DNA from 3 places in the Salinibacillus aidingensis genome. Region 3 is predicted to be linked to each of the others. Evidence: riboswitches for the same ligand, from Rfam matches in the RefSeq annotation. Region 3 holds a riboswitch; each other region holds the start of a gene.
The links. Region 3 has a riboswitch for S-adenosylmethionine ahead of ssuE (NADPH-dependent FMN reductase). Riboswitches for the same ligand answer to the same signal wherever they lie in the genome.
Positions count from the first base shown of each region.

Region 1: it holds a riboswitch for S-adenosylmethionine, as region 3 does, so the genes downstream of both, ACZ5OK_RS07185 (O-acetylhomoserine aminocarboxypropyltransferase/cysteine synthase family protein) here and ssuE (NADPH-dependent FMN reductase) in region 3, are expected to answer to the same signal.
Region 2: it holds a riboswitch for S-adenosylmethionine, as region 3 does, so the genes downstream of both, ACZ5OK_RS14820 (iron-containing alcohol dehydrogenase) here and ssuE (NADPH-dependent FMN reductase) in region 3, are expected to answer to the same signal.

Region 1 covers NZ_AP043759.1:1,314,340-1,324,472, forward strand. The annotation lists gene ACZ5OK_RS07175 (M20/M25/M40 family metallo-hydrolase) at 95-1,084, shown strand; gene ACZ5OK_RS07180 (yteA family sporulation protein) at 1,123-1,908, opposite strand; SAM riboswitch class I at 2,159-2,272, shown strand; gene ACZ5OK_RS07185 (O-acetylhomoserine aminocarboxypropyltransferase/cysteine synthase family protein) at 2,431-3,723, shown strand; gene ACZ5OK_RS07190 (M23 family metallopeptidase) at 4,506-6,011, shown strand; gene ACZ5OK_RS07195 (C40 family peptidase) at 6,197-7,228, shown strand; gene ACZ5OK_RS07200 (hypothetical protein) at 7,359-8,783, shown strand; gene ACZ5OK_RS07205 (CotY/CotZ family spore coat protein) at 8,936-9,466, opposite strand; gene ACZ5OK_RS07210 (DmpA family aminopeptidase) at 9,683-10,133, shown strand, end outside.
Region 2 covers NZ_AP043759.1:2,823,668-2,833,120, reverse strand. The annotation lists gene ACZ5OK_RS14845 (MetQ/NlpA family ABC transporter substrate-binding protein) at 44-856, shown strand; gene ACZ5OK_RS14840 (methionine ABC transporter ATP-binding protein) at 1,129-2,166, shown strand; gene ACZ5OK_RS14835 (methionine ABC transporter permease) at 2,141-2,812, shown strand; gene ACZ5OK_RS14830 (alpha-hydroxy-acid oxidizing protein) at 2,825-3,964, shown strand; gene ACZ5OK_RS14825 (pyridoxal phosphate-dependent aminotransferase) at 4,228-5,403, opposite strand; SAM riboswitch class I at 5,561-5,663, shown strand; gene ACZ5OK_RS14820 (iron-containing alcohol dehydrogenase) at 5,725-6,057, shown strand; gene ACZ5OK_RS14815 (iron-containing alcohol dehydrogenase family protein) at 6,054-6,824, shown strand; gene ACZ5OK_RS14810 (carbon-nitrogen family hydrolase) at 6,966-7,760, shown strand; gene ACZ5OK_RS14805 (glucose 1-dehydrogenase) at 8,105-8,848, shown strand; partial or broken gene ACZ5OK_RS14800 (hypothetical protein) at 9,264-9,326, shown strand; gene ACZ5OK_RS14795 (hypothetical protein) at 9,331-9,453, shown strand, end outside.
Region 3 covers NZ_AP043759.1:1,171,003-1,181,135, reverse strand. The annotation lists gene ACZ5OK_RS06460 (long-chain-fatty-acid--CoA ligase) at 1-395, opposite strand, end outside; gene ACZ5OK_RS06455 (hypothetical protein) at 428-850, opposite strand; gene ACZ5OK_RS06450 (sodium:solute symporter family protein) at 935-2,632, opposite strand; gene ACZ5OK_RS06445 (DUF4212 domain-containing protein) at 2,629-2,937, opposite strand; partial or broken gene ACZ5OK_RS06440 (YjcZ family sporulation protein) at 3,204-3,281, shown strand; gene ACZ5OK_RS06435 (bile acid:sodium symporter family protein) at 3,487-4,452, opposite strand; gene ACZ5OK_RS06430 (LLM class flavin-dependent oxidoreductase) at 4,635-6,008, opposite strand; gene ssuE (NADPH-dependent FMN reductase) at 6,037-6,588, opposite strand; SAM riboswitch class I at 6,711-6,816, opposite strand; gene hmpA (NO-inducible flavohemoprotein) at 6,968-8,206, opposite strand; gene ACZ5OK_RS06415 (Rrf2 family transcriptional regulator) at 8,345-8,779, shown strand; partial or broken gene ACZ5OK_RS06410 (rhodanese-like domain-containing protein) at 8,861-9,069, shown strand; gene ACZ5OK_RS06405 (ABC transporter ATP-binding protein) at 9,315-10,043, shown strand; gene ACZ5OK_RS06400 (ABC transporter permease) at 10,040-10,133, shown strand, end outside.

The DNA of each region.
Region 1 (10,133 bases), 140 kb from region 3:
CCAATACTCCCAATTTTTTCAAATTTAAAGGAACAGATGCCTGATTTGCAGAAGTTAAATCATGAAAATACAAAAGGGGAAAGGGAGTGTATGAATGAAAAGGATGAAGTTATCAGCCCTTTGGATGATGATGATGATGCTGGTGGCGACACCTGTGTTCGTCTCAGCGGAGGCTCAATCAAATGGAAAATCGGATCAGGCCTTCGATAACAAAATTGTTAAACGGATAAAAGTCGATAACATCTATGAGCATATTTCCTATCTGTCCGAAGAAATTGGCTCACGACCTGCTGGATCAGAAGGAGAACAGCAAACGGTTGACTACCTTGTGGATCAATTGAAAAGCTATGGATATGAGGGTGTTAAGGTAGAGGAGTTTACCGCTACAACCTGGTATGGGGAGGACATTACCTCATACAATGTGGAAGCTGTTAAGGAGCCGAAGAAAAATCACTATATGGGTCAGCAAATTGTGATCGGTGCCCACCATGATTCTGTTCCTAATGGCCCGGGAGCCAATGATGATGCTTCAGGTACAGGGGCATTGCTTGAGTTAGCCAGAGTTTTTGCCAATACTCCAACCGATACAACAATCAAATTTGTCGCATTTGGAGCAGAGGAAAATGGGCTGCTCGGCTCGCAGGAGTATGTAGAAGCCATGTCTGAAGAGGAGATTTCCAATACAGTTGCGATGTTCCAGCTGGATATGGTAGGCAGTGCAGACGCCGGGGATCTTGTGATGTTTACGGCTGATGGTGAACAGAACGTCGTTACCGATTTAGGTGCCGCTGCCGGATCCAGAGTCAGTGAAACCGTACCGTATAGTGAATTAGGGCGCAGTGATCATGTCGCCTTCCATGAGGCAGGAATTCCGGCTGCATTATTCATCCACACACCGCTTGAGCCGTGGTACCATACGGACGAAGATCTTATTCAGTACATCAGTAAGGAAAAATTGAAGGATGTAGGAAATATTGTCGGCGCAGCGGTTTATCAAATTGCACGGAAGGATACACCGGCACTTGAACGGGCCAATGTTGCACCTGAGCCTGTTGAGTATGATTATGAACCGCCGCAGTTGTAAACAGAGAACAGCACCGCAGCCTCTGCGGTGCTGTTTTGTCATTTATCATCTGAATGATTTCTCTTTTCTTCTTTGGCCACTTCCTCCGTATAAGGATCGATTTCATAAGGCTTTAAATCCCCGAATACACTCATGGTATCTTCTTCATCCAGGTTTTCCTCATATTCTTCATGCCTTGGGCTGGGATAGACAGTGACGTTTCGGCCTTCGATATCATTTCCGGCGAAGTTTTCATAATCCTCTACATAACCGACACGATCATCGGATTCAATGTAGGTTTCATTATAATGGTCGGGAGATACGGCAAAATCTGAAGGAGAATTGGAGGTTCCCCACTGTGCAACCTCCTGCCAGGAGTCTTCTGCATCAAACGCCTCGGTGTCTGTATCATCATATTCAAACTTCCCAAATGGGGGCAGAAGCACGCCTTCCTCCACAGGACGCTGTGTGGAAGAAACCTGATCAGGGGAGTGTTCCACACAATAGGTGGTGGTCGGGAGGGCTTCCAGGCGCTCCAGCGGGATTTCCTTTCCACATACCTGGCAGGTTCCATATGTGCCTTCATCGATAGCCTTTAACGCATGTTCAATATTTTTTAATTCATCCTCAGCATGGTCATTCAGGGCAATATCTTTTTCACGTTCATATAATGCCGACCCTTCATCAGCAGGATGATTGTCATAGCTGGACAATTCTCCCATGGATTGATGATAATGGCCATTTTCTATATCAAAATGATCATTTTCTTTTAACCGCTTTTCAATATCCTCTTTGGCCTTCTGCAGCTGTGAACGGAAGGTGGACATTTGCTCATTTGTCAGCATGATCATAACTCCTTCCTGAAACAATCTTATATGACTATTGTCTGTTGAATTTAAGGAAAAAATAAAGGTAAATCTAAGAGGAACTACTAAATGATGGAATGAAAAATTTTTATAAAAAATTCAGAAAAACAATTGACAGAAGATTTATTCTTCTCTATACTCTTTATTAACATTTCATTTCGCACAGGCGAAGGAAATTAAAAAAGTGAGACGAATCATCAAGCGTTTCGCCGGAAGAACAATAAAAGATCTCTTATCCAGAGTGGCGGAGGGAAAGGCCCTGTGAAGCCCGGCAACCTTCAAGTGACGACTTGAAAAGGTGCTAAGTCCTGCAGATCTGACAAACGGATCTGAAAGATAAGAGGAGGAATTGGAACTTACAACCCTCTTCTTATTGAAGAGGGTTTTTCATTTTCCCTCTTATCCCTTATTTGAGCACTTTAACGCTCTGGACATTCAAATCATGCGTTAAAACGGAGTAAGGAAGAGATTTTTTACAAAAACTATTAAAGGAGTGGTAAAATGAGTCAGGAAAAATTTGGATTGGAAACATTACATTTACATGGAGGTCAGGAGCCGGATCCAACAACAGGTTCCCGCGCAGTTCCGATTTATCAAACGACCTCATACGCATTTCGTGATACAGAACATGCCCAGAACTTATTTGGTCTTAAAGAAGAAGGAAATATTTATTCCCGAATTATGAACCCAACCGTTGATGTTTTTGAAAAACGAATCGCGCTTTTAGAGGGTGGAACCAATGCGGTTGGATTATCATCAGGGATGGCAGCTATTTCCTTATCCATTTTTAATCTTGCCAGAGCTGGAGATGAAATTGTTGCTGCCACGGACCTATATGGGGGAACCTATAACCTGTTTAACCATACCTTGCCGAAATACGGAATCAATGTAAAATTTGTGGACCCTAAAGATCCGGAAAACTTCAGAGAGGCCATTACAGACAAAACCAAAGCCGTATTTGCTGAGACAATCGGAAATCCAAGTCTTCATATTTTAGACATTGAAGCAGTAGCCGCTATTGCTCATGAAAACGGAATTCCATTACTTATTGATAACACATTTGCCACTCCTTATTCCTGCCGGCCTATTGAATACGGAGCAGATGTCGTTATTCATTCCGCTACAAAATGGATTGGGGGCCACGGAACGGTCATTGCCGGAGTTGTTGTAGATGGCGGAAGCTTTGACTGGAACAATGACAAATTCCCTGATTTTACAGAGCCTGATCCAAGCTATCATAATCTCGTATTTTCAGAGCTCGGGGAAGCAGCCTTTGGTACGAAGCTTCGTGTACAGCTTCTTCGTGACTTTGGACCATGCTTAAGTCCGCAAAGTGCATTCCAATTGCTGCAAGGTTTGGAAACCCTGCATCTCCGTGTTCCTAAACATAATGAAAATGCTCTGGAAATCGCGAAATTCCTGGAAAACCATGAGAACATAGAGTGGGTGGCTCACCCGGGGCTGAGCAGTCATCCTTCCCATGCACTGGCAGAAAAATATTTTGATCAGGGAGCAGGATCGATTGTCGTCTTTGGAATTAAAGGGGACCGTGAGGATGGACGTAAAGTTGTTGACAATGTCCAGCTATTTTCACACCTGGCAAATGTGGGCGATGCAAAATCCTTAATCATTCATCCAGCCTCAACGACACATCAGCAGCTAAATGAAGAAGAGTTAAAGCAGGCAGGCGTGACAGAGGAATTTATCCGTCTTTCCGTCGGCTTAGAGTCAACAAAAGACCTCATTCATGATTTAGATCAGGCCATCAAAGCAGCCGTCAAAGAGCCAGTATAATTTATCAAAGAAAAAATGACATTTATCAGTCAAACGTAAGTAGGGTGACTCCGGAATCAGGAGTCACCCATTTTTTATGCAAACAAATAAAAATTCAGGTTTTTTGTCATGCTGTTGGAAAATATAAAATATCCGACTTTTAGATCATAAGTCATGTGAGGCCACGTCCGGCTCCAGCGCCCAGCGACTAGCGTGACTTCCTTCACCTCCGTCCGATAAGTCAACATCGACTCACGCTGTTCGTCGTGTTTCCTTTTCCGCGTGTTAACTGGCTGTAAGTCCCCCTGTAGAAATAAAGGGGGGGTCAACAGCCAGTAAACACCCGATTTGTTCAACTAACAATCAGTGGGGATGAACCCCACTGATTAGAGTTTCACTTTATCTCCTACGGCTCAGTCCAGTCCGTACGTCGCTAATAGAAAAGCGGAGGCGACCGTTTAGGCCCGACGGCATAAGCAGAATATTCGGAATGGCCGTATTTTGGCCATGGAGGAGATTCTGCTTATGACCGCTTGGGCCTGGGAGCCGTAGCTGGACAAACGGGCGCTTCCGCCTTTGTCATGGGTAGAACAGTTTTCAACATTATTTTTCTAAATTATGACAGGTATTATACAAGTATGTTACATTCTGCCTATTTCTATTTATTTATGTTAATGTTTTTGGTAGAGTAGTAGAGTGAAAAAAATTAACGATATAACGAACCCTTTTCAGTGATGCTTCCGTGTCACTGGAAATGGACAACATTAATATAAATAGAGAGAACGGATTGGGAGGAACGAGAAGTGCTTGAACAAAATAAGCGCCAAACATCCATAAAGAATAAACAGAAGGCAAGGCTTCCAAAAGTTGTACTGACCACCTGTCTAAGTCTGGGTATTACGTTAGGTTCCGGTTCCATACAAGCTGTCGAATCAGATGAGGAGCTGCCTCGTGTTTACCACGTTTATATGGATGGTGAACATGTAGGTACGGTCGGCAGCAAAAAAGTCATCGAGTCCTTTTTGGATGAAAAAGTTACGGCCGAAGAGGAAAAACGAGGGGATGTTCAATTAGCTGTAAGCCAGGATATTGAATACATACCTGAGGTTACTTTCCAGCCTGTATTTGATAATCAGCGTGTTATGAATCAGCTGAAGGATGAAATCAGCTATAGTCTGGCAGCTGTTCAGCTTAAGGTTGGTGGAGAATTAGTCGGTTATTTTAAGGATGAAAAAGTTGCCAAGAAAGTTCTGGCTAAATATATGGAAAAATACCTGCCTGAAAAGGTGGTTAAGCAAACCATTCAGGATATTGTGAATGAATCAGAAAATACGGAAAAAACTTCTGAATCTGACGAAGATGAAAAGAAAGCGTCAGATGATAAGAAGATTAAAACAGAGGATTCTACTATACTAGACGTTTCTTTTTCAAAAAAGGTTTCACTTTCCGACGAAAAAGTGGATCCCAATGAAATTTTATCCGTCGAACAGGGAATAAAATTACTGGAAAAAGGAACACTCGGCCAAAAGCTTCACGAAGTAAAACAGGGAGAGGCTCTAAGCACGATTGCCTCCAAGCATGATTTAAGTGTAAGTGAACTATTATCCCTGAACCCTGATTTAGAGGAAAACTCCATTATTCAAATCGGGGATAAAGTCAATGTTACCGGTTATGAGCCTTTTTTAAATGTTGAAACAACCGAGGAAAAAACGGTTAAAGAAACGATCGATTATGAAACAGAATATAAACAGACGGATGATTTATTTAAAGGTCAGACCCGTGTTCAGCAGCAGGGGCAGGAAGGAACCAAAAAGATTCATTACCGCTTAAAGAAAAAGAATGGACAGGTTGTTGATCGTGAAGTGATGGACAGCGAAGTGATTAAAGAACCTGTGAAGAAAATTGTACTGGAAGGGACAAAAGTGATTCCGTCCAGGGGTACAGGCGACTTCAGATGGCCGGCAGCTGGTGGTTATGTTTCCAGCGGTATGGGCCAAAGATGGGGAAGCTTCCATAAAGGAATGGACATTGCCCGCCCAAGTAACCGGTCCATCTATGCGGCCGATAATGGTGTGGTCGTATCAGCAGGTTATGATGGCGGCTATGGAAACCGCATTGTGATCAACCATAAAAACGGATATCGTACCACTTACAGTCACTTATCTTCTATTCGGGTAAATGTGGGACAAACCGTACAAAAAGGTCAAGTGATTGGAATAATGGGATCGACAGGAAATTCCACAGGTGTCCATTTACACTTTGAGGTTTATAAAAACGGTGCCTTGAAAAACCCTGCTAATTTCTTTTAATACCTATGTTCAGCAAAAACGATAATAAAAATCCTGATAGGCAGCCACTCTCTATAAGAGGGTGGCTGTTTTTTATACTTTTAAAGTTACCCACCTTAAGAATAAAAACCTTGCAGCAATCCATGATAAAACTATAGAAATAAAGGAGGATGATGATGGGTAAACAATCACTTTTCAAGAAGCTTATGCTAATTGGGCTCATTTTTGTTATGATGGTCAGTTCAACACTTCCGGCCCATGCTCAAGTACAAAACGTTCCGACAGCAGGAGTGGCCATTAACGGAAAGGTCGTTGACGGGATCAATCCCATTAAAATCGATGGGACGTATTACTTACCCTTTGTAAGAATAGCCAAGATCCTGGGTTATAATCATATTAAATTTGAGAAGAGAACGAAAACCTACGAGATTACAGATGGTTCGACGACGATTCGGACAACCATGGGTGGAACGAAGGCGAAGAAGGGGAATGAGTATGTAAACATTAAGCCCCCGAGATGGATCCATGATACCGCATATATTTCGCTGCATGCGGCTGGTGCTTTATTTAATTCCTACATTCGCTTTAAAAAGGAAAATGGCTCTATCCAAATTCAGAAGCCTGCACAAAAATACGTTGTCCATTCCGGTGATACATTATGGAATATTTCCCGTATCCACCACACGAGCGTGCAAAAGCTGAAGTCACTGAATAACCTGAAAACAAATCTTATTGTCGATGGACAGGTCTTAAAATTACCTGCAGGCGACGACAGTGCAAAGGAAATGGAACCGATTCGTGAACGGGAGCCTGTTGAAAATAATAATAAGCTGACAGCCACCAAGCAAAGGGATAATATTATTCGTGAAGCCAAAAAATATCTTGGGGCAGGCTACAAATTTGGGGCAACATTAGCGGAAGCTCCTAAATTGTTTGATTGCTCTTCCTATACCCAGCTGGTCTTCAAAAATAACGGAATTCAGCTCCCAAGAGTCTCAAGAGATCAGGCGAAAAAAGGAAGATCCATCACCAAAAGTCAGCTAAAAACAGGAGATCTAATGTTTTTCACCACGAATGACTTATATTCAGACGGAAGAGTAGGGCATGTCGGCATTTATATGGGAAATGGAGACATGATTCATGCTTCTACCTCCAAAGGGGTAACCATTACGAAAAATGTTTTAAGTAACAGCTACTGGAAACGAAATTATTTGTTTTCCAAAAGAGTGATTGAATAAACAAAGCAATAGAAATGAACTCTTGATTTGAGGGTTTACCATCCGGCAGTCACCGTTCTGGGCTGATGTGCATAGGGTATTAGCACAAAATCACCCTGAGCGGTGAATGGATAAAGGATGGTGAACACTCATGGAGTTGGAATTCAGCCATTTTCTATACGGACTTTTCACAATACTGATTATTGTTACGATGGCCTTTCGAAAAGGTGTCGTTTTACCTACATTGCTGGGAACCTTTCTTGTCGCCTGGGCATTTAAAGGCAGTGTTATCAGTGGATTTACGGCGATATTTAATGCGAATTTAGTGGCGGCAAAGGAACTGTTTAATATTTTCCTCATCATTACCTTCATGGTTGCTCTGTTGCATGCCTTGAAGGACCTCGGAGCCGACCGGCGAATGATTGAACCGATTCAGAAATTCATGACCAATGCACATGTGGCCTTTTTTGTTCTGATCGGGGTTACTTATGTCATTTCGTTATTTTTCTGGCCAACACCAGCTGTCCCATTGATTTGTGCATTGCTTGTTCCTGCGGCTGTGCGATCGGGTCTGCCTGTTATGGTGGCAGCCGTTGCTATTGCTTTAGCGGGTCAGGGCATGGCGCTGTCCTCGGACTATATTATACAGGTCGCACCGGAATTATCTGCAAAAGCAGCAGGTGTGGAAACCGGCTTACTTGCAGACCGGGCACTGGTCCTTTCCCTTATAACCGGGATCATAGCTGTCGCTCTTGTTTATTTTTGGCATCGAAAATCGTTTCGGACCAAACACGATCCTGTCAATGAAAAAGAAATTCAGGCGATGCAGGGGCTTGAAGAAAGTCATCGCACATCAAAATCAAATAGCATTACTGCCTGGAGTAAAGTTTTTGCGGTATTGGTTCCATTATCGATGCTCGCGGTTATGATCACAATGATTTCCTCCAAGCTAACGTCCGGCCGGATGGGAAGCTTTGAAGGAGGAGACGGAGCTGCCTTTATTGGTGGCGTGGCTGTCATTCTGCTGCTGCTTGCATCGGTTGCGTTTGGAAAGCATAAGGCGCTGGATTATATTGGTGAGCATATCACAGAAGGTTTCGTGTTTGCCTTTAAGGCGATGGGACCGGTGATCCCCATTGCAGGCTTCTTCTTCTTAGGAAGCTCGGATTTTTCCGGCAGCATTTTATCGTTGGGCGATCAGTCTGCACCGGCCTTCCTGTTTGATATTGTTAAGGCATCACAGGATATTCTGCCTCAGAGCACCATTCTGGCCGGTTTAAGTATATTAGTTATTGGTATTATTACCGGTTTGGATGGTTCCGGATTTTCAGGATTACCCCTCACCGGTTCCTTATCTGGAGCATTAGCCACAACAGGGGCAGATCCGGCAACACTCGCAGCCATTGGGCAAATGGGCTCGATTTGGACCGGTGGCGGAACAATTATCGCCTGGTCTTCGTTAATCGCAATTGCCGGTTTTTGCGGAATTTCGGTTATGGATCTTGTCCGGAAAAATTTCGCGCCTGTTATTCTCGGCTTAACACTGTCAACGATCATCGCCCTGTTGATCTGGTAACGATTCAGCTTTAACGAACACAGGAACAGTCCCATTAGTGTGGCTGAAATGGGGGTGTTCCTTTGCCATTATTAAGGGTCTTTGGTTGTGTTTTATTTACCAAAAAATGGGACCTGGAATCCCAGGCCCCGTGCTTATTTTCGAACATGATTTTATAGTAGTGAAACGGCAGGCAGGCAAGTGATTGCGCAGAAGCAGTCTAAGTCAACAGTGATGCAGATTCCGGTACGTTCTAAATCGTTCACATTTAATCCATTCAGCTGGTCGCAAGGGTCTTCATCACATTTTGCTCCATGCTGATCTCCAGCCTGATCCGGGTCTCCGTCACAGGTCAGCAATTCCAGAACAGCGCAGCAATCGTCACCTACTTCATTTACACGGAATACAAAGCTTTCAATGCAATCAAAAAGTGCATTTATGCCAGCACCTTGAATGTCAGCTCCAAATCCTTTAAACGGTTTTAAATCTTTTCCATATAGAATAAAAGGTACAGTGTCAAGATTATTTCGGCTTACAGGGGATACAAGGCTGTTAATGGATCTTTCACAGCTAACATCACATAGTTCATCCGTTACATCATCCTGGGCATCTGCAATGGCACGAACAACATCGCACACGCAGTTATCATCAGTAAATTCGCCAGCTACTCGATTATCGTCTTTAAATTTTTTACCGCAACCCATCGATTGGAACACTCCTTTTTTTCTGATTTTTAAATTCTACACTAACAACGTATGAGATTTTCGTGGATAGGTATAGTCGAATATCCCAGGTCTGAGAGGAAAAGTATAAAAATAGGTGAATGTGCCAATGCAGGATTCCTTGTGATAGATATCTTTCATAGATAGGAGAGAAGCAGACCGTCATCTGCTATAATAGACCAAAAAGGGGGATTATTCATGCGAAAGCGAGTTCGGGAGCTGGATGTAAAGATAGGGACCCTTCACCCTGGAGAGCGAAATATGATTTCTGATGTTCCGGGTGTAATGGTGGGCCATGTGACCAAGTGTGAGGATCTGGACAATGAGACCTGCATCAGGACAGGCGTGACAGCCGTATTGCCTCATCAGGGGAATTTGTTTCAGGAAAAAGTACCAGCTGCATCGTTTGTCTTGAACGGTTTCGGGAAAACTGCCGGCCTTGTGCAGGTGGAGGAGCTGGGAACCATCGAATCTCCCATTATGCTTACCAATACGTTTCAGGTGGGAACCGTGTGGCAGGGGACCCTTTCCTATATGCTGGGGCAGAATCCGGATGTAGGGGATACAACAGGTTCACTGAACGTGGTTGTCGGGGAATGCAATGATATGTACTTAAACGATGCAAGAGTTCAACGTCTGACAAATAACG
Region 2 (9,453 bases), 1.7 Mb from region 3:
TCTTTATACTACATAATTTTTAAAACAAAAGGGAGAGAAAAACATGAAAAAAGTATTTGGTCTTTTATCTGTCATTTTTATTGCAGCTATGATTTCAGGCTGTGGGGCTGGTGATGCTGAGACATCCACATTGAGCGAGGATTCTTTGAAAGTAGGAGTCACAGCCGGTCCACATGAGGAAATTATGGAAGTTGTGAAAGAAGTTGCGGCAGAAGATGGTTTAGACATTCAAATTGAAGTCATTAGCGATTATATTACCCCCAATACCGCGCTGGCAGAAGGGGATTTAGATGCTAACAGCTATCAGCATAAGCCGTTCCTGGATCAAATGGTGGAGGATCGTGATCTTGACCTTGTTGAGGTTGCGAAAACTGTAAACTTTCCAATGGGGATCTATTCCGAAAAGATTTCTGATATTAGTGAGTTAAAAGAAGGCGATAAAGTTGGCTTACCGAATGACCCTACAAATGGAGCACGTGCATTAATGCTGTTCGAGCAGGCAGGATTAATTACTCTGCCGGAAGAGGTGGGGGCAAACGCTTCTGTGAAGGATATTAAGGAAAATAAACGAGGACTGGAATTTGTTGAATTGGAAGCAGCACAAATTCCGCGTCAGCTTGGTGAACTGGCCGCTGCTGCGATTAATACTAATTACGCTATGGAAGCTGGCTACGTTCCAACAGAGGATGCGATTGTTATTGAACCAAAAGATTCACCATGGGTAAACCTTATCGCAGTTCGCAGTGAAAACCAGGATGATCCGGTTATTGAGAAATTCATTAATGCGTACCATTCAGATAAAGTCAAGCAATTTGTTGAAGAAGAGTTTGCCGGTTCCGTGGTCGTATCCTGGTAACAACAAGGAAATGAGCTGCACAATGCGGCTCTTTCTTTTTATCACGCATGAACTGGTCGTAATACCCCGTTTCAAGTCTTGAGGGTACCCCAACAGGACTAAGTGGGGGCCAGTAAATTCCTGATAAGTTCAACTAACTATCAGTGGGGATGGAAAGTCCCCCACTGATGGAAGTTTCACTTTATAAACATTGGGTGAATGATGAAATCCTTTTGAGATCTCAGATATAAAATTTGCCGAGTTTTCTTTAAACAGAAGGAAGGAGATTCTACATGATTAAGATTGACCACCTTTCAAAAACATTTCAAACAGAAAACGGGCCAATAGAGGCCTTGAAGGATGTCTCTCTTGAGGTGAAAAAAGGGGAGATTTTTGGGGTGATTGGTTATAGTGGTGCTGGTAAAAGTACATTGGTTCGGAATGTGAATCTACTGGAAAAACCGACATCAGGTACGGTAAGTATGGATGGGACGGATTTAACCTCTTTATCTCCTAATGAATTGTTAAAAGCAAGACGAAAAATTGGAATGATTTTTCAGGGTTTTAATCTATTAAAAACCGCAACCGTTTATGACAATGTTGCGATTCCCTTAAAGCTTACCGGGGTTCCGAAAAAGGATATTAAAGAGCGGGTCAATCGTTATTTAGATATTGTCGGGTTAAGTGATAAGGCGGATACCTATCCGGCACAGTTATCTGGAGGGCAAAAGCAGAGAGTTGCGATTGCACGAGCGCTTTCCCATGAACCAGAAGTGCTGTTAAGTGATGAAGGGACGAGTGCGCTGGATCCGGACACAACCGATGCTATCCTTGATTTACTGTTAAGAATCAACAAAGAGTTAGGGATTACAATTTTGCTGATTACTCATGAGATGCATGTGATTCAACGGATTTGTGATCGAGTAGCTGTCATGGAAAATGGAGAAGTGGTGGAACAAGGGAAAACCCTTGATGTCTTTACATCACCAAAACATGAAACGACGAAAAAATTTGTGAATGGTATTTTCAACCATCCATTATCCAATGACATGATTGATTCGTTAAAAGAAACAGGTAAGATTTATTCGTTAAAATTCACGGGAGATTCAAGCGAGGAACCAGCTCTGGCTATTGTTACAAAGCGTTTTGATATATTTCCAAATATCTTATCCGGAAATATTACGCAATTAAAGGATGATCCGTTTGGCACTTTACTCGTCCATTTTAAAGGAGAAGATTCTGAAATTCATCAAGCCATATCCTACCTGCAGGAAAAAGGTATTCAAACAGAAGAGGTGATCACCTATGAGCAAAGTAAACGCATTTCTTGATGAATGGGGCTCCTATTTGTGGGTTGCCCTGATCGAAACCTTTCAAATGGTTTCCATTTCTTTAGTGATATCGATTTTAATCGGATTACCAATGGGGATTTTGCTTGTGCTGACAAGACCGGGCAAAAGTCTGGAAAATCGGTTTTTAAATGGGTTTCTTAACATGATTATTAATGTCATTCGGTCGATTCCATTTATTATTTTGCTTTTCTTTATGCTTCCGTTTACGAAAATTCTAGTCGGGACCACCATTGGAGTAAGAGGGGTCATTGTCCCGCTTGTTGTCTTTACGGCCCCCTATATTGCCCGCTTAATGGAAACGTCTTTACTGGAGGTTGACCGCGGTGTCGTGGAAGCCTATGAAGCCATGGGCATTAAAACGAAAGATATTATTTGGAATGTAATGGTGCGGGAGGCAAGACCCTCGATTATATTAGGGTTAACCATCGCAACCATTGGACTAATTGGTGCAACAGCAATGGCTGGTTTAGTCGGAGCAGGTGGACTTGGGGATTTAGCCTATCGTTTTGGACATTTGCGTTATGAACCATCCGTTATGTATATCACCGTGGCCGTGTTGATTATTCTCGTTCAGGGGCTTCAGTCACTGGGTAATGTCGTTGCTGCCAAACTCAAAAAAGATTAGAGGTGTATGTCCATGTCTGATGAGGCTGTAAAAAGCAAGCTATCACCAATCTATCGCTATAAGGATTTAGAAAGGCATGCCCAAAAGAAACTCAGCCATGAAGTGTTCACGTACATTCAAAGTGGATCCGGCCACGAGGAGACGTTACGGGCAAATGAAGAGGCTTTTAAAAAATGGAAGCTTGTTCCGGAGTTTTTACAAGATGTATCAACACGGGATTTATCCATTTCGGTACTAGGGCAAACCTATCCATCGCCATTTCTGCTGGCCCCTGTAGGTCATTTAGGGGCGGCTCATCCGGAAGGCGAATTAGCGGTTGCGAGAGCAGCACGGGGGAAACAGGTCCCCTATGTTGCCAGTACCGTTTCCACCTATACACTGGAGGAAATTGCCGATACACTTGGAGATACACCGAGATGGTTCCAGTTATATTGTAGTAAAGATCCAGAACTAACGGTAAGCTTCCTCCGACGAGCAGAAAAAGCTGGATACTCAGCGATTGTGATAACCATTGATACTCCGGCATTAGGGTTTCGGGAAGCTGATTTGACGAATCAATTTTTCCCTGTACGAGAAGGGTATGGTTCGGCTAATTACTTTCAGGATCCTGTTTTCCGAAATCGTCTAGACGTAACTCCTGAGCAAAATCGGGCGGCCGCTATCGATGAATTAGTAAACATCACCTTCCAGCCAAAACTAACCTGGAAGGACCTAGCCTTTTTGCGTGAACAAACCCATCTTCCCATTATTTTAAAAGGTGTGCTCCACCCGAATGATGCAAAGAGAGCTATCGATTACGGGGTGGATGGTGTTGTGGTATCCAATCACGGCGGAAGACAATTAGACGGTGCCATCGCTTCACTGGATGCACTGCCAAAAGTCGCAGAAGCTGTAAATGGAAGGATTCCTATCCTCTTTGATAGTGGGATTCGCCGCGGACCTGATGTTGTGAAGGCGATGTCTTTAGGTGCTGATGCCGTATTGATCGGTCGTCCGTATGTTTATGGATTAGCTTACAACGGCCAGGCCGGAGTAGAAGAAGTCCTGAGCCACCTGTTAGCTGATATCGACACGACCCTCGCAACCGCCGGCAAAAGCTCGATTCGTGCCTGTCAAGCTCCGGAATTTGTACAGCATTTATCGAACTCATGATTTTGTCTATGATGTTTTGCCGTGAACATTTTGCACAGAGGATTGCCTCAGCTTTCGACAGCATAGTGAATAGACTGGAAGATTCATAGATTAGAGAAGGGGAAGTGTGCGAGGCTATAGCTTCAAACGAATATCAAACCAAAAACCATCGGGTGACAGGAACATCCGATGGTTTTTTTGTTTTAGCCCTTTTCCATATGATTCATGTCTGTTTTTGGTGGGATTTGCAGTACCTTGCAGTCTCCTTATTGATGATTACTATTTTATAGGGAATCGCCCAGCCTTCCGATTCGAATGGCTGCCTCTTCTAATCGTTCTGCATCTGCTAATAATCCGAGGCGTATGTATCCTTCGCCATAGTACCCAAAGCCAACACCAGGTGCAGCGACTACATGTGCTTTTTCGAGAAGTAAATCCGCGTACGTTTCAGAGCTGTAGCCTGCTGGTACACGCATCCATACGAAAAAGGTTCCACGTGGTGCTTCCACCTCGATATCCATTTCCAGCAGTTTTTTAATGAAACGATTGCGTCTTTCCTGATAGGTTTGCACAAGTTCACGTACGGGCTGCTGATCACCGGATAAGGCTTCGGCAGCTGCGTGTTGGATGCCACCGAATAAGCTCATGAACATGTGGTCCTGCAGTAATTGGATGCTTTGAATCACAGATGGGTTTCCCACTGCAAAGGCTACCCGCCAGCCTGCCATGTTATAGGTTTTGGACAGTGTATAGATTTCAACTCCCACTTCTTTTGCACCTTCTGACTGGAGGAAGCTTTGTGGTTTTTCCCCATCAAAACCGATGGCTCCATATGCAAAGTCATGAACGACACAAATGTTATGTTTTTTCGCTACAGCAACGGTTTCATCAAAGAATTCTTTTGTTGCAGTCGCTGTCGTGGGATTATTAGGGTAATTTAAAAACATGACTTTCGCCTGATCTTTTAAATCTTCTGGAATAGCCGTATAGTCCGGCAGAAAGTTATTTTTCTCCAATAGAGGCATAAAAATAGATTCAGCATTTGCAAGAGCAATCCCGGACATATAATCGGGATAACCGGGATCCGGCATAAGGGCAATATCACCTGGATTTAATAAGCAAGGACTAATTTCTGCCAGTCCGGCTTTGGCCCCAAAAAGGATGGCTACTTCTTTATTTGCATCGATTTCTACTCCATATTCCCGTTTATAGAATGTGGCAACCGCGTCCTTTAAAAGGTCATATCCCTGGAATGGGGAATATTGATGGGTCAATGGATCTTCCGCCGCATGCTGCAATGCTTTAATGATATGAGGTGGCGTCGGTAAATCCGGGTTTCCCTGGCCTAAATTAATAATATCGTGCCCTTGCTGTTGCTTTTCTTTTACCTTTTTCACTAGTCCTTCAAAGAACTGTGCAGGTAGTCTCTGTAGCATTTCTGACTGTGGAAAGGTTCTCAAACTTCTCATCTCCTAAGACGTATCGAATAGAATTATTTTACTAATCATATCTATTTGACTATTTTTTGTAAAGTCAAAATTGACAAAAGGTTTTGCCATTTAATTGACAGGAGGTGTACCAAGTGGGATAATGATTGATAATTTCATATATTTTTAACTCTTATAAAGAGAAGGTGGAGGGACTGGCCCGATGAAACCCGGCAACCGGTACATCATTGTACACGGTGCTAAATCCTTCAACATTAGTTGGGAGATAAGAGGAAATGTGTTGCGGACGCTCTTCCTCTGACTGGAAGAGCTTTTTTTATGGGGGGATAAACAATGAAATCACTACAAGTGCGAGGGGCACCGAATTTTTATCAATGTGAAGAAGGAATCCTTCAGCAATTGCCGGTGAAACTATCCGAGCAAAAGCTAGAAAATCCTGCCATTATTCATGGTGAAAAATCCTGGGAGGCGGCTAAAGACTATATATCTTTAGATAACGCCGTCGTTCATGTTCCATACAAAGGGGATTGTACTCATGAAGAAGTGGCAAGAGTTGCTGATAAATTAAGAAATAACGAGGCAGATGCAGTGATTGGTGTTGGCGGAGGGAAAGTACTCGATTTAGCTAAAGCAGCAGGAGATGAGTTGGATCTCCTGTTATTTTGATTCCGACCCTGGCTTCCAATTGCTCACCCTGGACCCCGCTAAGTGTATTTTATGACGGGGCTGGAAACTTTCTGCATTATATCGTTTTTTCGAAAACCGCCCATATGGTACTGATAGAGCCGCGTATTATTGCTGATTCACCAGTAGAATACCTGCGGGCCGGAATAGGAGATACGATTGCGAAATGGTATGAAGCCGTTGCATTAACGGATGAAATAAAGCAAAAACCGTTATCATTGGATATAGCCCTTCATGCTGCCCGGCTTTGTCGGGATGTGTTGCTGGATAAGGGAACAGAAGCCATTGAAAGTGTCCGGAATCATCAAGTCACACCTGCTTTAGTTAAAGTAGCGGAAACCATTATGATGGCAGGAGGAATGGTTGGTGGTTACGGTGATGAATACGGAAGAATTGCCGGAGCACACGCGATTCACAATGGGTTAACGACCATTCCGGAAACCCATAAATTTCTCCATGGGGATAAGGTCGCTTACGGCATTTTGGTTCAATTAGCCTTGGAAAATAAATATGATGAAGTGACAAAACTCTTACCCTATTATAAAGAATTAAACCTGCCAACCACACTTGCAGAACTGGGAATTCAGGAACATGTAAAGGAAGCCATTGATGCCTTGTCTGAAAAAGCCACCATTCCCGAAGAATCCATCCACCTAATGAGCGTGTCGACAACAAAGGATGATGTCATTCATAGTATTCAACGATTAGAAGAGTATGTGGTTAATCATATAACGCCTGGTTCACCATGAATGAACGATCTGTAGACCTCACTGAATGATAAAAACAATGATGGTAGAGCGAATAGCTGATAAAGTCCTGATAAGTTTCGCGAACATTCAGTGGGGGAGCCCCACTGAATGAAATCTCACTTTATAGGAGGAGGGACTCTGTTGACTTTGAACGTTGCTTTGCTTCAAATGGATATTGAATATGGAAACCCGTGGGGAAACTATGAAAAAGTGAAAACAAACATAGAACAGGCGGCAAAATCCGGGGTCGATGTGGTGGTACTTCCCGAATTGTGGACGACTGGATATGATTTGTCGCGCCTCGATGACATTGCCGATATCGAGGGTGGGGAAAGTCTCAACTTTTTCGCAGAACTGGCAAAGGCGAATCAGGTTCATGTGGTCGGCGGATCGGTTGCCAATCAATCCAGAGAGCAGGCAGCCGAAGTGAAAAACACCATGCTCGTTGTCAATGCGTCCGGGGAAAAAGTTAAAGAATATAGTAAAGCGCATTTGTTCCGGCTAATGGATGAAGAAAAATATTTAGTCGAAGGAAATGATAACGGATGGTTTACGCTCGCAGGCATACCCTCTGCCGGATTGATTTGTTACGATATTCGCTTCCCGGAATGGGTACGCATGCATGCACTTGGAGAAATGAAAGTCTTATACGTTGTCGCCGAGTGGCCAAAACCACGCATTGACCATTGGCGTGCCTTATTGATTAGTCGTGCGATTGAAAATCAGTGCTTTGTCATCGCCTGTAACCGTGTCGGAGCTGACCCCAATAATACCTTTGGCGGCCATTCCATCGTTGTCGGCCCATGGGGAGAAGTTTTGGCCGAAGCCGGTGAAGACGAAACCATCTTATATAAAGAAATCGACGTAGATCAGGTAGATAACGTACGAAAAACCATCCCTATCTTTAGCGACCGCAGGAGTGATCTTTATCGGTAGAGACGTTGGTAACTTGATCTAGGTGCCTGTCACGCCCCGAATAATCTTGTTTCACAGAATGTTTCACGGGTGAAGGCACGTACCAGGTACACTTTGGACAACCCTGCTATGAACAGGCAGAGCTGAACGGAATATCAGCTCTGCCTGTTTTGATATGGAAAATAGTTAGAATCAGTAGTAGCCTTGCAGCTCCCTTGTTAGAGGAGCCTGTCAGATATCGTAATACAGATGTCTCCTCGCTAAACCTTTTGTATTAGTCAAAAACTCAGGTCTATCTATGTAAGCGATTACATAGACTGGCAGTAGAACGACGATTATTTTTGGTAAAAGGGAGGCATTCAGTAATGGGTAAATTAGATGGTAAAGTTGCTGTCGTAACAGGTGGTTCACGTGGACAAGGGGCTTCGCATGTCCGCCGGTTCGTTGAGGAAGGTGCCAAGATTGTTTTCTCTGATATTCTTGCGGATGAAGGTGAGGCGCTGGAGAAGGAACTTGGTGAGAATGCCAAGTTTGTCAGGCACGATGTAACAAAGGCTGATGAATGGAAGCATGTGATTGATGAAGCAGAATCCGCATTTGGTCCTGTAAATGTCCTGGTGAACAATGCAGGGATTGTTGTTACCAAAAAATTTGATGAGCTGACGGAAGAAGAGTACCGCAAAGTCGTTGATATTAACCAGGTTGGCGTGTTTCTGGGGATGAAAACGGTTCTTCCATCCATGAAAAAAGCAGGTGGCGGATCCATCATCAATGTTTCTTCCATAAATGGACTTAGAGGAGCGGCTGGGAATTCGGCCTATGATTCTTCAAAATTTGCGGTGCGCGGGATGACAAAGAGTGCAGCATTGGAATTTGCGGAATATGGCATCCGCGTAAATTCCGTTCACCCGGGAGTTATTCAAACACCTATGATTGAAGTAGAGGGATCGAGGGACCTTGTTGAGCAATTGAAAAAGACCATTCCAATGCAGCGGACTGCGCAGCCTGAAGAAGTATCCAAGCTCATCTTATTCCTCGCATCCGAGGATTCCAGTTATTCTACCGGATCGGAGTTTGTGATTGATGGTGGGGTAACGGCTTCTAATTAAATCATGTGATCAATAGTGCCAAAAAAACAACCTGAAAGCTGATGATACACAGCTTCAGGTTGTTTTTTATATAGATAACGCGCCAGCACGTCAAATACATTTCGAACTTCTTATGGAAAGTACCGATAATCCCCTTGTGTATATACACATCCCTATTTTTGAATGTGACGCAAACCACGATGCCACCAAGCACAGGCGGCAGCCGGGCTAAAATGTAAATAAATATAGTGCTTGATTAAGCATGAGAAAAGCAACATCGACACATATGGCGCTGCTCATAAAATTGACTATTCCAATAAGAGGTAGTATGTCCAAAATATTCAAATACAAATTTTGTTTATACGGCTCCTGATGGGATTCTATTGTTCATTCATAGCATTTCATTCACGATCATCGTAGAAAGGAAGACGGAATCATGAGTAAAGAAGTTGTCGTTATTACTGGAGCAGGAAGTGGATTGGGAGCATCATTAGCGAGACGATATGCTAAAATGGGAAGTCATGTTTGTTTATTGGGCAGACGGTGCCTATATGGGTGGAATGAAGACCGAATTTTGGGATGGCATCTTTGAAGAAAGTGAAATGGAAGGTTTAATGGATCTGGAA
Region 3 (10,133 bases):
GAGACAATAATGATTTTCTCCAAAGAAAGGCTGGAAACAATCTGTTCAATCGGACCGGAAAATTCCTCATCTACAATTAACATCCTTGCATCACTGTGCTGAATAATGTACTCCAAATCCTCTGCCGACAGACGGTAATTCAACGGGACCATCGCAGCTCCCAGCTGACTGATTCCATAAAAGCACTCAAGCATATAATGAGTATTCGGAAGCATGACCGCCACATGATCTCCTTTTTGAATACCAGCTTGATGCAAGGCTTTGGATAATTGATCCGTACGTTCGGTAAATTCCCGATACGTAAATGTTTTCCTGTCATCAATCACCGCAATTTTTTCCGGATAATACTTCACGGCTCTTCTTTTCCAATCCAGTGGAGTTAATGAGGTTTTCATATCGATCTGCTCCTTTCTATGAATCTATCAGCCTATGACTGGGCTGTTTCACGTATGAAGTGACCTGAACCCAGCCAGGCAGACAGGGCAAAAATAAGGTAGAGTGCTTGGGTGGCATATTGCCCCTGAAGCAGTAATTGCATCCCTATCCCAATTCCTAATGCGGGTATCATAATCAGAAGGGTACGTGCAATTCGTTCAAAGCCTTTTTTATCAGGCAAGGGCCAGATTCTTGAGAAAAGCACGCCTATAGCTACACCTGTGGCGACAACAATTAAGATTTGCAGAATCACCACAGGGGTTGGAAAGGGCCAGCCTGACATATAATGTCCAATTAAATAAAATAATTCCACAAACAAGGTAATTCCGAGCACCTTTTTAACGGCCAGAATGTTCAGATGTGGGTGAAACAGATAAAATGCTATTAAAATGGTCAGAAAAAATAGAATGAGCATGATTATATCCTCCTTTCTTTCAAAATGTTAAAAAAGGCAGAGTCTATTCCTCCCCTGCAAAACAGGAAAAGGAATAGACTCTTTTTACTTTTCACCTGATTCCGATACTTTTGGTACCCGAATCTCCTCAACCATATCTGAAATCTCTTTTGGTGGGGCCTGCGTCATTCTGGAGATGACAAAAGAAACAACAAAGTTTAAAATCGCTCCGACCACTCCAATTCCGAGTGCATCGATCCCTAAGAAGCTATCCAAAATCTGAGTTTCCGTACCAAATACCTGAACGGATCTCATCAGTAAAATCATGGTAAGGGTAAAGGATAAACCAATGGCTATCCCCCATGTGGCCCCTTCCCGGTTCATGCGTTTATCAAATATTCCAAGTAATATCGCCGGGAACAGACTGGCAGCCCCTAAACCAAAGGCAAATGCCACCACTTCTCCTACAAACCCGGGTGGATTTATACCGAAATAGCCCGCAACGATAACGGCCAGGAAAATCATAATCCGTCCGATTTTCAGCCGCTGCTTTTCACTTGCTTGCGGTCTGAAAATCCGGTAGTACAAGTCATGTGAAACCGCACTGGACATGGCCAGAAGCAAACCTGAGGCTGTCGACAAGGCTGCAGCCAGACCACCGGCGGCGACCAGTGCAATAATAAATGGAGATAGTTCAGCTACTTCCGGGGTAGATAATACAATGATATCCGGGTCTATCGTTACCTCATTTGCTGGTGAGCCCTCTTCTGTAAAGTTCAGCATTCCGTCTCCATTTTTATCATTTAAGCCCAACAGACCGGTTTCTTCCCACTTGCTTACCCAGCTAATATCACGAACCTCAGTTATGGGCGCATCATTAAAAGTGTTAATTAAATTGTATTTAGCAAACACCCCTATGGCTGGTGCAACTGTATAAAGCAGGGCAATAAAGATTAACGCCCATCCGGCAGACCAGCGCGCGGAACGAACGTCTTTAACCGTGTAGAATCGGACAATGACGTGAGGAAGCCCCGCCGTACCCAGCATAAGTGCAAGTGTTACAGCAAACACATTCAGCCCAGACATATTCTGGAAGGGAGCCAGGTATTCATCCATACCAAGTTCAACCTGAAGTGTACTTAATCGTTCAGCAATATCGGAGAATGTTAAGCCTAATTGAGGAACAGGAATACCTGTTAATTGCAGGGAAATAGCAGCTGCTGGAATAATAATGGCTATAATTAAAACAAAGTATTGAATAACCTGTGTCCAAGTAATTCCTTTCATACCACCCAGTACAGCGAAGAAAGCAACAATCGCCATTCCGATGATGACACCGATTGTAATATCCACCTGTAAATAGCGGCTGAATACAATTCCTACACCACGCATTTGTCCGGCTACATAGGTTAATGAAATGAAAATCGTAGCTATTGCGGCAACCGCTCTCGTTTTATTGGAATAATATCGGTCCCCAATAAAATCAGGAACAGTATAACGGCCAAACTTCCTTAAGTATGGTGCCAATAACAGGGCAAGCAGTACATATCCACCTGTCCACCCCATTAAATAGATCGTTCCATCATACCCTAAGAATGAAATAAGGCCAGCCATGGAAATAAAGGATGCTGCTGACATCCAATCAGCTGCGATTGCAGCCCCATTAGCTACAGCAGGGATCTCTTTACCGGCAACAAAAAAGCTGCTTGTGTCTTTAACCTTTGCCCACCAGCCGATGTAAATGTAAATCGCAAAAGTTATTAGAACCAGGGTCAGGGTAATGACTTCCACATCTAAATTCATGACTCATCCCCCTTTGAATCCTTCTTTTCGGTAAGGATGACTTCTTCCACACCGTATTTCTTGTCAAGTCGGTCCATTCGAATAGCATAGGTAAAGACCAGGAAAATAAACACAACAATAGACCCTTGATGGGCAAACCAAAAAGATAATGGCACATCAAAGAAGTAAACATTGCTTAGCGGCTCGGCCAGGATGATGGCTGCAACAAGTGAAACGGAAGCCCAAATGATAAGTAAAGTCACAATTAATCGTATGTTCTTTTTCCAATACTCCCGCTGTTTCTGACTTAGCTGCTTATCACTCATTCCATTTCCCTCCTTATTCAGATTTTCTTCAGTTAATCATTCATTTAAGTACGTACTGATTTGTCCACCCCCTTTGTGTACTATAGTTATTTGGTTTGATTCATGAATATTCTTAAAAATGCAATCGTTTTCATAATTATTGTAAGTTTTTTACTTATAAACCTGTGACAAATGCGGAATAAGACTCCTTCTTAGTCCAGGTATCTATACAACAAACATCATGTGAACATAGGATATCGTAACTGGTGCAAAGGAGGTGTTTTTGAGTGAGTCAAGGAGGCTATGGAACTGGCTTTGCGTTAATTGTTGTTCTCTTTATTCTCCTGATCATCGTCGGTGCCAGTGGCTATGGCGGTGGATACGGAAGCTATGGTAACGGCGGTGGTTATGGGTATGGAGGCTTTGGAGGTGGATGGTGGTAAACCATTCCACTCTAAAGAGTCATCCTTCCTGATGGGACCAGAAAAAGGTCTGTAATTCCCTTCACTACAAAAAATGAGGATCGCCTATCCATCAGGACGATCCTCATTGATTTAAAATACAATTTATTTAGCCTGGTACTTCAGTCTTACGTTCAGACAAAGATTCCTCCTCACTCTTCTTCCCCCACCATGTGGCCAGGATTGGTCCGGAAATGTTATGCCACACGCTGAACAGAGCACTTGGGACCGCTGCAATAGGAGCAAAATGTAACTGCGCGAGTGTAGCACCAAGTCCTGAGTTTTGCATGCCAACTTCAATGGAAACGGCTTTTTGATCACTGAAGTCAAGTTTTAGCAATTTACCCAGCAAGTAACCAATCATAAGCCCAAGAACATTGTGCAGGACGACGATGCTGAAGATTAACAGCCCTGTAGTTACAATGGCTTCTGTATTGACTGCGACGACAGCAGATGCCACGGCAACAATACCAATAACTGAAACGAGCGGGAGCACGGCAATGCTTTTTTCCACTTGTCTGGAAAATAGAAGGCGTACAATAATTCCTAAAACAATGGGTACGAGGACGATTTGAACAATGGAAATGAACATGTCCATAAACGACACAGGCAGCCATTGACTGGCAAATAGCAATGTCAGTGCCGGAGTAAGGATTGGTGCCAGCAACGTAGAAACGGCGGTTACCGAAACGGACAGAGCTGTATTTCCCTTTGCCAGAAAGGTCATGACGTTCGAAGCTGTTCCACCCGGACAACAGCCTACTAAAATAATTCCTGCTGCTACCTCAGCCGGAACCTGAAACGCTGATGCAAGTCCGAATGCAAGCAGTGGCATAATTGTATATTGACCCAGAACCGCAAATAATACACTTTTTGGAGCCTTCAGGACACCTTTAAAATCCTCCAATTTCAGCGTCAGGCCCATACCAAACATAATGATTCCCAGTAATAAAGCAATGTGCGGGGCAATCCACGTAAACCCTTCTGGAAAAAAGAAACTTATTATACCGAAAAGAATGACCCAAATCGCAAACGTATTCCCCGCAAATTGACTAATCCTCTCTAAAATCTTCAACTTATTCACCCCTTTTAAATATGTATTTTTATATAATATAGTAAATTTTTATACATTTCAATGTTATTAGAAAATTTAATAAAATATTGGTGGAATTTGATGTAGAATTCGCTTCTGTGTATCCGCTCTTCTCCATGATAAAAAGAGGATTCCCGCATGCAAGCACAGGAATCCTCCCACCTTTATACAAGTACAGATGTTGTATTTTTCCCTGGATGATGGGCTGGCAACTGATTGCCCTGATGAAAGATCCGATCACGAAAGGTCTCCCCTTTATATTCTTTCTGAACGAGTCCTCTTTCCTGTAAAATCGGAACCACATACTCCACAAAATCCTTAAACGTCCCAGGGGTGATCGCATACGCAATATTAAAGCCATCCACACCCGCTTCTCTCACCCACTCTTCCATCGTATCTGCAACCTGTTCCGGTGATCCAACCGTAAATGCCCCCATTCCACCGATGCCGATGAAGTTTTTGATTTCCTCAACGGTCCATTGCTTATCGGGATCAATTTTGGTAAAACTCTCGACCATAGATTGAATGGCATCATTTTCAATATATTCCAGCACCTGATCCGAATCGTATTCAGATAAATCAATTCCAGTCCATCCACCAAATAGTGCGAGGGCACCTTCGTGACTGATATGATCCTGGTACTCCCGGAATTTAGTCCAGGCTTCATCCTCTGTTTTACCGACAATCGGCGTAAACATCGGCAGGATTTTGACTTCTTCAGGAGCGCGCCCTGCTTCTTTCACCTCCCCTCTTATTCTTTCAACTGTTTTTTTGGCTGCTTTAAGGGTCGGGGCTCCTATAAAAACAAGCTCTGCATTCCTGGAAGCAAACGCTCTTCCTTTTTTCGATGCACCTGCCTGATATAACACGGGAGTCCGCTGCGGTGAAGGTTCACTTAAATGAGCACCCGGCACCTGAAAATATTTTCCCTGATGGTGGATATCATGAACTTTATCAGGATCTGCAAACACGCCTTCTTCTTTATCAAGACGGACTGCCTCATCCTCCCAGCTTGCCTCCCAAAGCTTATAACACACCTGCAAAAAATCCCCTGCAATATCATACCGTTCGTCGTGTTTAATCTGATTTTCCATTCCCATATTCACCGCTGCACTTCTTAAATACGAGGTCACAATGTTCCAGCCCACACGTCCATTTGTCAGATGATCTAAGGTAGACATTTTCCTGGCAAAAGGATAGGGATGTTCATGAGTGACCGATGCCGTAACCGCAAAACCTAAATGCTCTGTGACAGCTGCCATTAAAGGAACCACAAGCATCGGATCATTGACCGGTGTTTGTGCGCCCTGTCGAACCGCAGCATCCCGTGAGCCCTGATAAACGTCATACGGACCGAGGACATCGGCCAGAAAGACACCGTCAAATCTCCCTCTTTCCAATAACTTGGCAAGTTCGATCCAGTATTCCTTATCCTTATACCGGTGGGATTCATCATCAGGATGAGTCCAGAGTCCAGGTGACTGATGACCAGCACAGCTCATGTCAAACGCATTTAAATAGATACGTTTATTCATCATAAAATCCTCCTGTTTTTTCAGTTTTCCCCTATGAAGAATAGGCCGTAATAGTCGTATCCCGCTTGATAATTTCAACAAAATAGTTTAATTGTTTTTTCGACCGCAACAGGATCTCCTCATCTACAATCGGGAGCTCCTGATACTTATTAATCTGATGATCTAAAAAATAAAGCCCTTTTAGGTTATGTGCTTTTAAAGTTGCCAAAACAGGCTTTAAACTGTATTCCAGCGCTAACAGATGTCCGGCACTGCCCCCTGTCATTACCGGCAGAACAGGGGTGGATTGAAAGACATCCTGTGGCAGCAGGTCCAACAGAGCTTTTAAAACACCGGAGTAGGCCCCCTTATAGACCGGCGAACCCACAATGACGCCTTTTGCATTTTGAATGAGTGCTGTGAGCTGCTGAATATCAACGCTGTCATATCGACCCTGAAACAGATCTTCCGAAGAAAAATCACGAACCGAAACAGAGGAAACTGAGAAATTTTCCTGTTCCAGTAACTGTCCTAAGTAGCTCACAACCCTATCTGAACGTGAAGGGTTAGAAGGACTGCCTGATAATAAAACAATTTTACTCATGTGCTCTTTCACCCTTTCCTGAAGTCGTTAGTTTTCGAATTCTGTTATAAGTCAATGCATCTTACCATTAGAAAACCCCCTTTTCTCTGAATGGAGAAAAGAGGGTGTATGTGCACGATCCACTCTTATCTCCCGAGATGAAACTCGCTGGATTTAGCACCTTTCTGACCATGTCAGAGGTTGCTGAAGCTTCACAGGGCCAGGTCCCTCCACTTCTCTGGATAAGAATTTATTTAATTTTAACTAACAGTTTATTGCAATAATTCAGATAAGTCAAGTAGGAATTCAGAAATTCTTTTAAAAGAATCTCTGCTTTTGTAAACCAAAAAAACGCTGAGACAAATCAGTCATTTGTCCCAGCGCTTATATAATGACATGATTAATTTGTAATATCAGTCTGAGGGCCGAAGATTTCAAAATGTATGTCCTCTTCAGACACTTCATACTGAGTAAGACTTTGGTAAATAGCCTTCATAAACCCTTTAGGTCCGCAGAAATAAAAGGCAGCATCATTGGTAGGAACAACAGATTTCAACCACTCATAATCCACATAACCCTTTTTATCATATTTGCCTTCATCTTCCTCTTCAGGACTATCATAGACAAAATAGGTGGTTACCTGTTTATAATCCCGATCAATGGAACGTACACGATCTCTCATCGCATGGAATTTACCGGATCTTGCTGCGTGTATAAAAATAACTTCGCGTTCCGGCTGCCATTCTACTACACTTTCCAGCATACTCATCATTGGTGTCAAACCGACGCCACCACTAAGAAGAACAAGCGGGCGCTGATCATCTGTATCAAGAACAAAATCACCTGAAGGAGCACTAATCGGAATGATATCTCCTTCTTCTACATGATCGTGTAAATAGTTTGATACCACGCCATCCGGATTTTCATCAAGAGCTTCTTCCCTTTTGACACTGATACGATAAACCCCTTCATTAGGAGCAATCGATAAACTGTACTGACGACGGTGGGTATAAGCTTCTCCCTCAATGTCAGCTTTTACTGTTATATATTGTCCAGGTTTAAAAGGTGGGAATGGATGGTTATCTGCAGGCTCCAGATAGAAGGATGTAATCACATCACTCTCTTTCACCTTTTGCTTCACTTTAAAGTTTCGGAAGCCGGTCCATCCACCAGGCTGATTCTCATCCTCCTGATACATTTGATCTTCAATGGAAATAAATACATTGGCAATCTCGCCATAAGCCTTTTCCCAGGCAGCAAGCACCTCATCCGTAGCTACTTCTTCCCCTAATACTTCCCGAATCGCCATTAACAGGTTTTCACCCACAATAGGATAATGCTCAGGTTTTATATTTAAACTTTTGTGCTTATGGGCAACAGGCTGAACAGCCGGCAAAATTTCTTCCAGATTATCAATATGTAGTGCAGCTGCATATACCATGTTTGCTAATGCTTTCGATTGGTCGCCTTTTCGTTGATTGGTCTGATTAAAAATATTTTTTAATTCAGGGTGATTTTCAAACATTCGCTCATAAAAACGCTTTGTAATTTCTGTTCCTCGTTCTTCTAATACAGGAACCGTTGATTTAACAATTTCCTTCGTTTGCTTATCTAATCCTGTTGCCGTTTCTGTATTCAATCAAAGCACTCCCCTTTTCAAAAAAGATGTATTTTGAATAAACCTTTTATTTTATTATTAATATAAGCACTATCTCAATAGGGTTAAGCCGGATTTGTGTTACAATATTGTGAAGCAATTAAATAAGGAGAATCATGTATGCAGCTCAAAAAGTACACCGATTATGCCCTGCGAGTCCTCATTTTCTGTGCAGCCAAAGAAGAAAATGAGTTATCAAGTATAAAAGAAATCTCTCAGACTTTTCATATATCCGATCATCATCTTAGAAAAATTGTCTATGAATTAAATAAGATAGAATTACTGGAAACGGTTCGGGGTCGTAACGGTGGAATCCGCCTGGCCAAACCAGCAAATGAAATCAATGTTGGAACGGTCGTACGCTATATGGAAAATGACTTCGCCTTACTTGAATGCTTTGACAAAGGAGCCGATCACTGTGTCATATCGCCGGCATGTAAGCTTAAGCATACCCTGCATGAGGCAATGAGGGCATTCTGGGAGGTCCTGCAGCAATATACCGTTCAGGACTTGGTTGTAAATGACAGTGAACTGCGTAAGTTAATGAATATTTAACAAAGAGGTTTCCTTGTTTCAGCAAACTTTTTTATGAGCCTGTCAAAACATCATTTATTTCATAGGCTCTTTTCGTTGCTGGAGAATGGTTATATTAATGGAGCCATGAACATCCCACTCGATGAATTACGTAATCGTCTGGATGAGCTGTCAAAAGATGAAACCCTTTATGTAAACTGTCAGGTTGGACTTCGTGATACGTAGCAACGCAAATTCTACAAAATAACGGCTTCCAGGCGAAAAACCTTGATGGTGGCTGGAAAACGTATTCCTCCGTATATAGTAAGTAAGTTCATTAAGTTCATTTCATTCGTGGTTTTCCTTTATCCTTTTCACGAATGAACCTGTAATACCAGGCAGGGTAAAGATATTGTCCCCTGCCTTTTCTATACATAGTAAATAACAAAAACTCTATCAGTCGAAAGCCCCCGGGATTTTGTTCAGGTCTGAGCAATCATCTTGAATACAGGAATAGCATTCCATAAAATAAGGAAAGAATAATGAAAAATAAACCTCTAAAGTGAGTGATGAATCCATGTCCGCGGATAATACGGCTATACGATTTGAACAAGTGAATTACTCTGATGATGGATTACATATTTTAAAAGACATCACCGGATCATTCCCTGAAGGAAAAATCACTACGTTAGTCGGGCCGTCCGGTGCTGGTAAGTCCACATTATTCACGCTATGTAACGGACTGAAATCACCGGATAATGGAGATATCTATATTTTGGACCGGCATATAAAAAACTACAACCCTGTTCATCTGCGTCAAAAGGTTGGCATCGCCCTGCAAAGTGCACCGATGATTAAAGGGAATGCTTATGATAATCTGAATTTACCCTTAGAACTGCAGGAACAGCAATTGTCTGAAGATCGGGCAAAGGAGTTACTCAAATTAGTCGGTCTGCCCGAGGATTATTTACATCGGAATACAAAGGATCTATCAGGCGGACAGCAGCAGAAGCTTTCCATCGCCCGAACCCTTGTCAATCAGCCGGAGATTTTACTGCTTGATGAAATCACGTCATCACTTGACCGTGTATCCCAGGAAGATATTGAAAAACTGATCGCGAGAATTAATGAAGTTTACCATACCACCATTATCTGGATCACTCATAACTTGCAGCAGGCCCTGGATGTTGGTCATTATACATGGGTGATGATGGAGGGCAAGGTCGTTGAAACCGGCCCCAGCGATTTACTCAATCACCCCCGTAATTCTGCTGTACAGCACTTTGTAAAGGGGGAAATTGAATGACTTACTTAACTTTATCGATTACGCTCATTTTTGTTGTCATTCCCCTTTTATTATCAAAAACCTTTAACCTGGGGCTGGAGAAAGATACAA